2 regions of the Collinsella sp. AM43-1 genome follow, and region 2 is predicted to be linked to the other one. Evidence: riboswitches for the same ligand, from Rfam matches in the RefSeq annotation. Region 2 holds a riboswitch; the other holds the start of a gene.
What was found. Region 2 has a riboswitch for thiamine pyrophosphate ahead of thiC (phosphomethylpyrimidine synthase ThiC). Riboswitches for the same ligand answer to the same signal wherever they lie in the genome.
Positions count from the first base shown of each region.

Region 1: it holds a riboswitch for thiamine pyrophosphate, as region 2 does, so the genes downstream of both, thiM (hydroxyethylthiazole kinase) here and thiC (phosphomethylpyrimidine synthase ThiC) in region 2, are expected to answer to the same signal.

Region 1 is NZ_QSFR01000016.1:14,647-20,415, reverse strand. It holds gene DW925_RS07930 (EAL domain-containing protein) at 1-544, opposite strand, end outside; gene DW925_RS07925 (patatin family protein) at 864-1,733, shown strand; gene DW925_RS07920 (thiamine phosphate synthase) at 1,896-2,591, opposite strand; gene DW925_RS07915 (thiamine-binding protein) at 2,588-2,929, opposite strand; gene thiM (hydroxyethylthiazole kinase) at 2,933-3,772, opposite strand; TPP riboswitch at 3,824-3,934, opposite strand; gene DW925_RS07905 (HAD-IIB family hydrolase) at 4,098-5,006, shown strand; gene DW925_RS07900 (LysR family transcriptional regulator) at 5,017-5,769, shown strand, end outside.
Region 2 is NZ_QSFR01000009.1:68,420-74,188, reverse strand. It holds gene DW925_RS05925 (aminopeptidase) at 1-1,099, shown strand, start outside; gene DW925_RS05920 (YaaA family protein) at 1,203-2,012, shown strand; gene DW925_RS05915 (hypothetical protein) at 2,036-2,557, opposite strand; TPP riboswitch at 2,621-2,736, shown strand; gene thiC (phosphomethylpyrimidine synthase ThiC) at 2,729-4,063, shown strand; gene thiD (bifunctional hydroxymethylpyrimidine kinase/phosphomethylpyrimidine kinase) at 4,242-5,072, shown strand; gene DW925_RS05900 (hypothetical protein) at 5,335-5,694, opposite strand.

The DNA.
Region 1 (5,769 bases), on a different contig from region 2:
GATCAAGGTGCACGGCATGACGTAGCTTGTAGTCGTACATGCGATGGTCGGCATCGTTCGTCAAGCGATTGGGGGCTTCGCCCAGGGCGGGGTCGGCGTGTGCCACTCCGTAGCTAAACGAGTGAGGCATCTTGGAAGCGTTGTTTTCGAGCAGTACCGTTCGGCAGTGTTCCAGACGTTCGGCAAGGTCGTCCTCGGTCGCAATCGTAGATAGGATGGCGAACTCGTCGCCCCCCAGACGAAATGCCGCCTCGTCCACCTTCATATACAGTTTGAGATAGAGGCTCACCTGCAAGATATAGCGGTTGCCCTCGTCATGTCCAAAGATGTCGTTACAGTGCTTAAGGTTATCGATGTCGATAAACGCCATGGTCACGGGCAGTTCCTGCTCCCAGAGTTCCTCTAAGGAACGGGTAAAGCCGCCGCGGTTGCCAAGTCCGGTGAGCTCGTCGGTAAAGGCGGTCCTGATCAGATCGTCCTGACGCTCCAGAAGGTCACGGATGGTCTTTTCGAGCGTTTCGGTATTATTGCTGGCGTTATCCATACTGTAAGCGGCTTTCTGAGGTCGGGGCGGATTGCGTCGGGCGAGCTCGTTGTGCACATGCGTTGCTGCTCAACGCCTTGCGTGTTTCCAAGCCCCCGCCTTGCTGCGTCGTTGGGTTTATTTGTCGGTTCGTGCTCTCGGCTGATAACTACTGAGTAGTATAAACAAGTGTATGGAATTATGTAGGGGTGCCCATGTTGCGGGCGGCCATTATTCGCCAAACGGTAACGCGACGATGTTCGATGAAAATGCGACTGAGACGATATTTGTTGATGGGTATACTTGTTCCGTTTTAAAACGCAGGAACGGAGATGGTCGCATGGCACAGTCAAATATGACGAGCACGGTGGGGCTGGCGCTCGAGGGAGGCGGCTACCGCGGTATGTATACGGCGGGCGTGCTCGACGTTTGGATGGAGCACGGTTTGACCTGCGACCATATGGTGGGCGTCTCGGCGGGCGCGGCATTTGGCTACAACTTTAAATCGCGCCAGATCGGCCGCGCCATTCGCTATAACAAGGCCTATTGCGCCGACAAACGCTATGCGAGCGTGACCAGCTGGCTGCGAACCGGCGATATGTTCAATGCCGATTTTGCCTATCACGAGGTGCCCATCGAGCGCGATCCCATCGACCTGGAGGCGTATCGCGCCTGCCCCATGCGGTTTACGTGCGTGTGTACCGATATCGAGACGGGCAAGGCCGTCTACCACGACCTGCCCTATGGCGACGAGCGGGATATCGAGTGGATCCGGGCATCGTCGGCGATTCCCGTGGCGACGCGTCCTGTTGCCATCGAGGGTCGTAAGTACTTGGATGGCGGTGTTGCCGATTCCATTCCCAGCGCTTGGCTGTTTGAGCAAGGCTATGACCGCAACGTGGTGGTGCTGACGCAGCCGGCGGGCTTTGTAAAGCAGCCCAATAGCGTGATGCCTATGCTGCGTCGCGTGTATCGTCACTATCCGGAGTTTGTTGCGGCGCTTGAGCATCGGCACGAGGTCTACAATGTCACGCTCGATGACCTGGCGCGTCGCGAAGCCGCTGGCGAGATCTTTGTGGTGCGGCCGAGCGAATCGGTGAGGGTGCCGTCGCTGTGCCGCGAGCCCGATGAACTCGAGCGCATCTACCAGATCGGCCGTCGCGATGCGGAGGCGACGTTGCCCGCGCTGGAAGCGTATCTGGCGGGGTAGGGACTACGCCGGAAACTGCATCCCGTAATCAGCGTTCAGACTGGGACGCAGTTTCCCGCTGGTCCTCTATGCGGAAAGCGCATCCCAGAATGGACGTCCAAACTGGGATGCGCTTTCCGCTCTTGAAGATATGAGGCTGCGGAGCAGCCGCTCGGCATAGGTCTATGCTTGCTGCCAGGTATCGACGAGCTCCTCGGCTGCGGCGTAGGGGTCGTCGGCGCTGCAGACGGCGCTCACCACAAAGAAGCCGTCGACGCCGGTGGACTTGAGTTGCGGCAGATCGGCCGTCTTGACGCCGCCGCCCACCACAATGGGGACGGGGCTTGCCGCATGGAGGGCGGCCAGGTCCTCAAAGCTCTTGGTGATGATGGAGCCGTCGGCCGCACGTCCGCAGTCGCGCTTGGTTTCGGTCTCGTGGAGCGGGCCTACGCCCAGGTAATCGACCAGGCTCATGTCGGCGGTCTTGACGTACTCGAGCATCTCCTCGCAACGGGCCGAAAGGCCCACGATGGCATCGGGGCCCAAAAGTTTGCGGCAGACCTCGACGGGGATGTCGCTCTGGCCAACATGCACGCCGTCGACGGCAATACCCTGCTCGCGTGCGGCAAGTACGCAGTCAAGGCGGTCGTCGATCAGCAGCGCGACCTGCCCGGTTTTGCCGGCCTGAGCGATGGCCTGCGCGGCATCGCCCGTCAGTGCGATGATCTCGCGGGCGCTTGCCACCTTGGAACGCACCTGAATGCAGGTAAAGCCGGCGTCGAGCGCCTGGGCCACCACATCGCCCACGGGGCGTCCGAGGGTGTTTTCGGGGCCGAGTACCAGATAGGCCGAGATATCAAGGTTGTCGCGGATGCTCATTGTGCTTCCTCCTGCTTTTTGATCTGAGCTTCCATGCGCTCGAGCTTGCCAGTCATGCTGTCGGTAAATCCGGGTCGAATATCGGCCTTGAGCACGACTTCGGTGCGTATGCCCTTGCTCGCCAACACAAAGGTTGCGTCGCGCACGACCTGCATGACTTCGTCCCAGTCACCCTCGATCTCGGTGAACATCGAGGTGGTGCGGTTGGGAAGGCCGCTCTCGCGAATGACGCGTACGACCTCGGCGACCTCGGCGGACAGCTCGTCGCCGGTGCCGCACGGGGCGATGGCTACGGCGACGAGCGTGTTCATACCGGCATTGGTTGCGGGCTCGGACATGCCTTATGCCTCCTCGAGCTCGAGTTGGTTATCGGCAATGTCCTGGGCGGTCGCGCGGTAGAGCTCGTCGATAAAGGCGACCTTAAAGCTTGCCGGGGCATCGGCAACGGCGGCGGCACGCGTGCCGGCAACGTTGTAGGCGGCGGTGCCGCAGATGGCCGCCGTAAACGGTTCGGCGGCGCAGGCATACACGGCCAGCACGCCGCCCTGCGAGCAACCGCAGCCGGTGATTTTGGACATGAGCGGGCTGCCGCCGTGGGACTTGGCCACGGTCGTGCCGTCGGTAATCAGGTCGACTTCGCCCGAGACCACAACGGCGCCGCCGGTGTAGCGGGCGAGCGCCACGGCGGCGCCGCGGGCGGCGTCTACCGTGTCGGTGGTATCGACACCGCGCACGCGACTCAGATCGGCCGCTTCGCCCTCAAGGCCCCACAGGCCGGCGAGCGCGATAATCTCGGAGGCATTGCCGCGCACGATGGCGGGTTTGTACTGCTTGAGTTCGTTTACCAGTTGGGTGCGCAGGCTGCCGATGCCCAGGCCCACCGGATCGAGCACCCAGGGCTTGCCGGCGTCGTGTGCCGCCTTGGCCGCGCGGGGAATCGTCTGCTCGTAGATGGGGAAGAGTGTGCCCATGTTCAGATAGATGGCGCCGCCGCCGGCAACGAGCGCCTCGCCCTCGTCGGGCAGATAGACCATGGCGGCCGATCCGCCCACGGCGAGCTGCGCGTTGGCGACAAAGTCAATCGTCACCGTGTTGGTGATGGAGCCCGCCATCGGATTGTTGGCACGAATCTCCTCCACGGCCTTGACCACGTTTTGCTTGAGCTGTTTCGAATCGATCACTGCACATGCCTCCTTGGCATAGAAAAGGGGCGCTGTGCATAGACAGCGCCCCTAAAAAGGCGGCATGCTCCCTACGCCAGCATTAACTGACAGGTTCAAAGGATTGGGCCCCATGCCCTCTCAGCCTTGTGGTTTGCACCGCCGGCACTCCCGCATCGAATCTGTTGTTCCCTATACTAGCGCACCTGCCAAAAAGGGACAGGTTTATTTTGGCAGGTAACAACTGGGGCTTTGCGTTTTCCCAGATAAAACCTGCCAATATAAACCTGTCTCTTTTTGGCAGGTCGGTACAATAGACGGGATTAAGAATGACCGAGGGGGCCTTATGATTAAACTTGTGCTGACCGATATGGACGATACGCTGATTCCAGCCGGGCATGACGGCGCCAGCGACTACGCCATCGAGGGCATTCATGCCATGCAGGCGGCGGGTCTGCACTTTGGCCCGGTTTCGGGTCGCCAGCCCTCCGCGATGGGCTGGATGTTCCGCAATCGCGCCGAGTGCTTCTCGACCGGCGCGTTCTGCAACGGCCAGGTCATGTTTGTGGACGGCGAGGTGGTAGCCTCGCATGCGACCGACAACGCCGCCCTTATGCGCTTGGCTGACTACTTGGAGCAAGAGACCGACGATACGTATCTGAAGGTCTACGGCCTGGGTGATGACTTTTGGGGCAACGATGCCTATTGTGTGACGAGTGACCCCGAGCGCGTGCGCCGCGCCATGGAGTCGGGCGGCAACGCATGGCTCAAGGGCGAAGAGGCCCCGTGCCGTCCTGTCGTCGATGACGCGTCGGTGTTCAAGGCGAATATCTGGAGTGCTCGTTCGCGTGAGGAGCTCGCGGAGCTACGCGAGCGCGTTGCCGCTGAGGTGCCGGAACTCTCGCTCGTGTTTCCCAACAATCGTGTGCGCCTGTTCGACATTCTTCCAGCAGGTTGGGACAAGGGTTGCGCTGCGCTGGAGCTGGCGCGCGCTTTGGACCTGACGTCCGACGAGGTGGCCGTATTTGGCGATTCCGATAACGACCTGCCCATGATCGGTGCCGTCCCCAACTCCGTTACAGTCGCCAATGCCAACGAGGCCGTCACGGCTGCCGCGCGCTGGCATATCGGCGCTGCGGCAGACGATGCGGTTGCCGGGGCTCTGCATCAGATTGCCGCCTGCGCCGCGACGGGGGAGATGCCGTCGTTTATGCGTCAGGCAGATGCGGCGGGTTCGGGTTTCGCGGACGTCTAGGGAGGCCATCATGAAGCTTCAACAGCTCAGGTATGTCGTCAAAGTTGCCGAATGCGGCAGCATCACCGAGGCCTCGCGCCGGCTCTTTGTGTCGCAGCCTTCGATTACCGCGTCGATCCGCGATCTCGAAAACGAGATGGGTGTGCACATCTTTGAGCGCACCAACAAGGGTGTCATTGTGTCCGAGGAGGGCGAGACCTTCTTGGGCTACGCGCGCCAGGTGCTCGATCAGGCGGATCTGCTCGAAGGCAAGTACAAGGGCGCGTCCGAGCAGGTGCCGCACTTTAGTGTGAGCTGCCAGCATTATTCCTTTGCCGTTAATGCGTTTGTCGATGTAATCCGCGAGTTCGATGCCGCGCGCTACGACTTTACCCTGCGCGAGGAGCAGACCCACGAGATTATCGAGGATGTCGCGCACATGAAAAGCGAGCTGGGCATCCTATATCTGTCCGAGCACAACCGCGAGGTCATCGAGCGCATGCTGGTGGCCAACGAGCTCGTGTTCGAAGGGCTCTTCTGCGCCACGCCGCATGTCTTCGTCTGCGCCGACCATCCGTTGGCGGACCGCTCCAGCGTGACGCTAGAGGATCTGGAAGACTACCCGTTCCTGTCCTATGAGCAGGGCAGCTATAACTCGTTTTATTATTCTGAGGAGCTGACCTCGACCTTTGAGCGTCGCAAGAATATCCGCGTGCGCGACCGTGCGACGCTGTTCAACCTAGCTATGGGCCTTAACGGCTACACGGTGTGTTCGGGCGTGATT
Region 2 (5,769 bases):
TGACTCGCCGCGCCTGGACCTTAAGCAGAACCCCGCCTTCGAGGCCGGCGACATGGCTTATCTCGACACGCACTACTATGGCGGCGTCAAGAGCTACCACTGGGTCGCTTCCCCGCTCGCGCTCGTAGGCGTCATCTGCAAAAAGGACGGCACCACCGTCGACATCAACATCGGCGACAAGGCCGACGATCCGGTCTTTACCATCTCCGACCTGCTGATCCACCTCTCGAGCGAGCAGATGGCCAAGCCCGCCAAGGACGCCGTCGACGCCGAGATCCTCGACGTGATCGTGGGCGGCCGCCCCGTCAAGTTTGACGAGGACGACAAGGACGCCCCCAAGGAGCCCGTCAAACAGATGTTCCTGGACATCCTCAAGGAACAGTACGACGTCGAGGAGGAGGACTTCCTCTCTGCCGAGATCGAGGTCGTGCCCGCCGGCCCCGCCCGCGACATGGGTCTCGACCGCTCCATGATCTTGGGCTATGGCCACGACGACCGCGTCTGCGCCTACCCCTCCATGCTCGCTCAGATCAACGTGGCAGACGTCGAGCGCACGAGCATCACGCTCATCGTCGACAAGGAGGAGATCGGCTCCGTGGGTGCCACCGGCATGACGAGCCGTTTCTTCGAGAACACCGTCGCCGAAATCATGACGCTCGCCGGCGAGAGCAGCCCGCTGGCCCTGCGCCGCGCACTCGCCCGCAGCCGCATGCTCTCCTCTGACGTGTCCGCCGGCTTTGACCCGGGCTACGCCGGCAAGTTCGAGACCAAGAACGCAGCCTTTATGGGTCGCGGCCTGTGCTTTAACAAATACACGGGCAGCCGCGGCAAGGGCGGCTCCAACGACGCCGACGCCGAGTACGTGGCCCTCATCCGCGACATCATGGACGAGGCGGGCGTTGACTTCCAGACCTGCGAGCTCGGCCGCGTCAACGCGGGCGGCGGCGGCACCATCGCCTACATCATGGCCGAGTACGGCATGAACGTCATCGACTCCGGCGTTGCCGTCCTGTCCATGCACGCCCTGTGGGAGGTCGCTAACAAGGCCGATATCTACGAGGCCTATCGCGGCTACAAGGCCTTCCTCGAGCGCGCCTAACCGACCCTTCATCAGTTGCGGTGAAATACGGACTAAACTGGCCCATAAACGGCCAAGACAGACCGTATTCCACCGCAACTTCCTTCTTGGCAGAGGAGAGTCCATGCTGCAGGTCATCATTTCGCCCGCCAAGCAAATGCGCGCGGCCCAAGATGCTTTTGAAGTCCAGGGCATTCCACCCTCTGCGCACGAGACGGCTCGCCTCCACCGCGCATTGCTAGATATCGAGCGGAATGAAGGCAGCGGCGGCCTGCAGGCGCTGTGGAACGTGAGTGACAAACTGCTGGGACCTTGCCTCAACACCCTGCGTGAGTTCCGGCCCATCCTGAATAACGGCGATCTTGACAATCCCGCACTCGCCCGTCACCTCTCCCCTGCCGTCATGTCCTATCACGGCATTCAATACCAGAGCATGGCGCCCGAGGTCATGGATGCCGCACAGCTCGCATGGCTGCAAGACCATCTGTGGATCCTCTCGGGCCTTTACGGATGCGCACGCCCCTTTCATGCCGTTGAACCGTATCGACTGGAGATGGGCGCGAAGCTCGCCGTCGACGATGCCCGAAACCTCTACGCGTTTTGGAGCGACAAGCTCGCGCGGGCTATCGCCCCGGCAGGCTCAAACACCACGATCGTCAACCTCGCCAGCGTAGAGTATGCCAAAGCCGTTCTGCCCCACCTCGCGGGCGACGCCACGGTCGTCACATGCCTCTTTGGCGAAGGCATCCGCAACGGCAAGCCCATCCAGCGCTCGACCGCCAGCAAAAAGGCGCGCGGCGCCATGGTGCGGTGGATGGCAGAAAACAAGCTCGAGGATACAAGCGAACTTACCGCATTCAACATCGGCTATCGTCACATCCCCGAGCTTTCAGACAAAGACTCCCTGGTTTTCATGAACGCGCGGGCACAATAGGCCCACCGTTTCCAAACACCCCGTTACTCCGCCAAGCCATCGGCCTTTGCAATCTCGCTCGTCGAGCCATCTTGATAAGTAATCTTTACGTGCTCGACCTCGGACACCGTAACACCCGCAGGAGGCTCCAGACGCCATTCCGTCAGGGCGATATCCATGGTCGTGGGGACGTCTCCCCGGTCTTTGAGCTGCACCGTCAGCGTTTTAAGCGCCACGTCGTAAGTCACGCGTTCGATTTCTTCACCAGGAATCGACCCACCACTCAACTGCAGCTGCACAAACTCGTCGCGCGGATACCAATAGTCGCCTGGAACGGCGAGCGTATTGGCATTACCGCCAGTACTCCTCACCGTCATAATCGGTAGGCTATCATCAGCCTCGAACTCCCATGCAGCGCCGCCGTGACCGCCAAACGTCCAGATACAAAAGGCAATCACCAGCACGGCAAGCACCGCAAAACCAATCGCGACAAGGCCATGGTGCGCACGGCTTTCCTCGGCCGATACATCCCATTGCGTCTCTCGATATAGATGCTTGTCTTCCATGTTCGCCTCCCCACAGGCACGCTCGTTAGGCCAATCGTACCCATTCGAGCTATACTTGAGCCCATTACATAAACGGGGAGCTTGCAGGACAAGACGGCAGGCTGAGACTGGGCGCGCCCGCCCTGACCCGCAAACCTGATATGGGTAATGCCAACGAAGGGAGCCGTGCCAATGAGCACACAGACCGAGCCCAAGCTCGTCACGCAAATCGACTTCGCCCGCGCCGGGCAGATCACGCCGCAGATGAAGGAAGTCGCCGAGCGCGAGCATCGCGACCCCGAGTACATCCGCGAGCGCGTGGCCGACGGCCGCATCGCCATTCCCGCCAACATCGTGCACATCAAAAAAGGCATGCGCGCCTTTGGTGTCGGCGAGGGCCTGTCTACTAAGGTCAACGTCAACCTGGGCATCTCGGGCGATAAAGCCGATGCCGCCGAGGAATGGAAGAAGGTCAAGATCGCCGAGGACTTTGGCGCCGACGCCATCATGGACCTTTCCAACTCGGGCAAGACGCGCCAGTTCCGCCAGCAGCTCATCGACGAGACGCCGCTCATGGTGGGCACCGTCCCCATGTACGACGCCATCGGCTACATGGAAAAGCCGCTGGTCAAGCTTACCAAGGATGACCTGTTCGAGGTCGTGCGCGCGCACGCCGAGGACGGCGTGGACTTTATGACCATCCACTGCGGCATCAACAAGTCGGTCACCAAGACCTTTAAGGAGACCGGCCGCTTGATGAACATCGTGAGCCGCGGCGGCTCGCTGCTGTTTGGCTGGATGGAGGTCACCGGCAACGAAAACCCCTTCTACGAGTACTTTGACGAGCTGCTCGAGATTTGCCACGAGTACGACGTGACGATTTCGCTCGGCGACTCCTGCCGCCCGGGCTGCCTCTACGACTCCAACGACGCCACCGAGACCGCCGAGATGATCGAGCTGGGCAAGCTGTGCAAGCGCGCTTGGGCCGCCGGCGTCCAAGTCATGGTCGAGGGCCCGGGTCACATGGCGCTCGACGAGATCGCCGCCAACATGAAACTGCAGAAGCGCCTGTGCCACAACGCCCCGTTCTATGTGCTCGGGCCGCTGGTGACCGATATCGGCGTGGGTTACGACCACATCACCGCTGCCATCGGCGGTGCCATCTCCGCCAGCTCCGGTGCCGACTTCCTGTGCTACGTGACGCCGGCCGAGCACCTGTGCCTGCCCAACGCCCAGGACGTGCTCGATGGCCTCATGGCCACTAAGATTGCCGCGCACGCCGCCGATATCGCCAAGAAGGTACCGCACGCCCGCGACATGGACGACAAGATGGGCCAGGCACGCCGCAAGCTCGACTGGGATGCCATGTGGAAGTGTGCTCTCGACCCGGTCACCGGCAAGAAACGCTACGAAGAATCCCCCGCCGCCACCGAGGGCACCTGCACCATGTGCGGCAAGATGTGCGCCGTCCGCACCGTTAACAAGGTGTTCGAAGGCACGACGATCGACCTCGGCATGGAGGACTAACTCGTCACCGGAGCCACAATCGGTAACATGGTGTTCGTCAATTGTTGACGTGTGAACATTTGCTTACATTTGCGTAAAGATTGCATCGCCCGCCCGGGTTCGACATAGAGTCGGCCCGGGCATCTTTATAATGCTGGCTTAAAGACCCATTTGATTCCGACCGAACAAGGGAGCAAACATGGATCGCAGTAAGGTACCTGCCGTCCTGTCCATCGCAGGATCCGATTCCAGCGGTGGCGCCGGCATTCAGGCCGACATCAAGACCATCACGGCGCACCGCCTGTATGCCGAGACGGCCATCACCGCCATCACCGCACAAAACACGCTCGGTGTCACCGCCGTGCAGAATATCTCCCCTGATATCGTCGCTGCGCAGATCGACGCCGTATTTGACGATATCCGCCCCAGCGCCGTCAAGATCGGCATGGTTTCCTCTGCCGAGATTATCGAGGTTATCGCCGACCGCCTGAGCGCCTGGAACGCGACAAACGTGGTCGTCGACCCCGTCATGGTAGCCACCTCGGGCGCACGGCTGATTACCGAAGATGCCGCCGAGGCGCTCACCCGCCGCCTGTTCCCACTAGCAACCGTCATCACGCCCAATATTCCCGAGGCCATGGCCCTGCTTGACTACGAGGTCGACTCCGAGCGCACACAGCAAAATGCTGCCATGCTCCTCACCCGCCGCTTTGGTTGCGCATCCCTCGTTAAGGGTGGGCATCTTGTCAACGAGGCTAACGATGTATTGGCCGAACCCGCGCCACTCGATGACGAGGGCAACCATCTGGGCGATCCGCTCACCACGTGGTTCCGCCACAAGCGCATCGAGACCGACAACACACACGGCACCGGCTGCACGCTTTCGTCCGCCATCGCCTGCGCGCTGGCCCAGGGCATGGATCTTGCCGACGCCGTCAACGGCGGCAAGGCCTACCTAACCGGCGCTCTGGCCGCCGGCCTGAACATGGGCAAAGGCTCCGGCCCCGTCAATCACATGTGGCAGTACTGAGACAGTTTGCCGCAGCTCGCTATTGATGCTGACCAACAGGCAAAACACGCTGAACGTACCGCAACACGCTGACCGTACTTAGGGTTTTGCGCCCACTTGGGATATTCGAGGGATACGAGAAAGGGGCCGTGGCGACGAACCGCCACGGCCCCTTTTGCTGTTATCGCCCGCAGTCGTTAGCGCCGGTTGATGCTTACGATGCAGAGCCCGATTGTCGCCACTGTGCCGCCGAAGAGCGACCCGAGCACGAATGCCAACGCGATCATCGGCGCGTTCCGTCCGACACGTAGCACTGCAGGCGGTCGAGCGCATAGCCGTAGATGCCAGCGTAGTCATCGCCGCCATAGGTGGAGCCGTCATCGCAGACCTCGTCCCAGTAGCCAGCGTGTGCGACGTCCTGAGACCTGTAGTAGACCTGCTTGTATTCACCGTTGGTCGTGATGTAGTACATCTGAACGCCGTCGATGGTCTGGCCCCAGATGCCCGCCATGCCGTTCACGCTGTCGTTGTAGTTGGCATACTGTACCCAGCCGAGCCAACCGCTCTCCTTGGTGTGGACGCGGTAGCGAAGCGTGCCGCTGTCAACCCATGCGATGAGCATGTCGTGGGAGCCGTAAGGCATACCAGCGAAGCCCTCGGAGTTGGAGTCGTTGAAATTGGTAACGGCATCATTCCACGCACCGTAGCGGTTATGGAG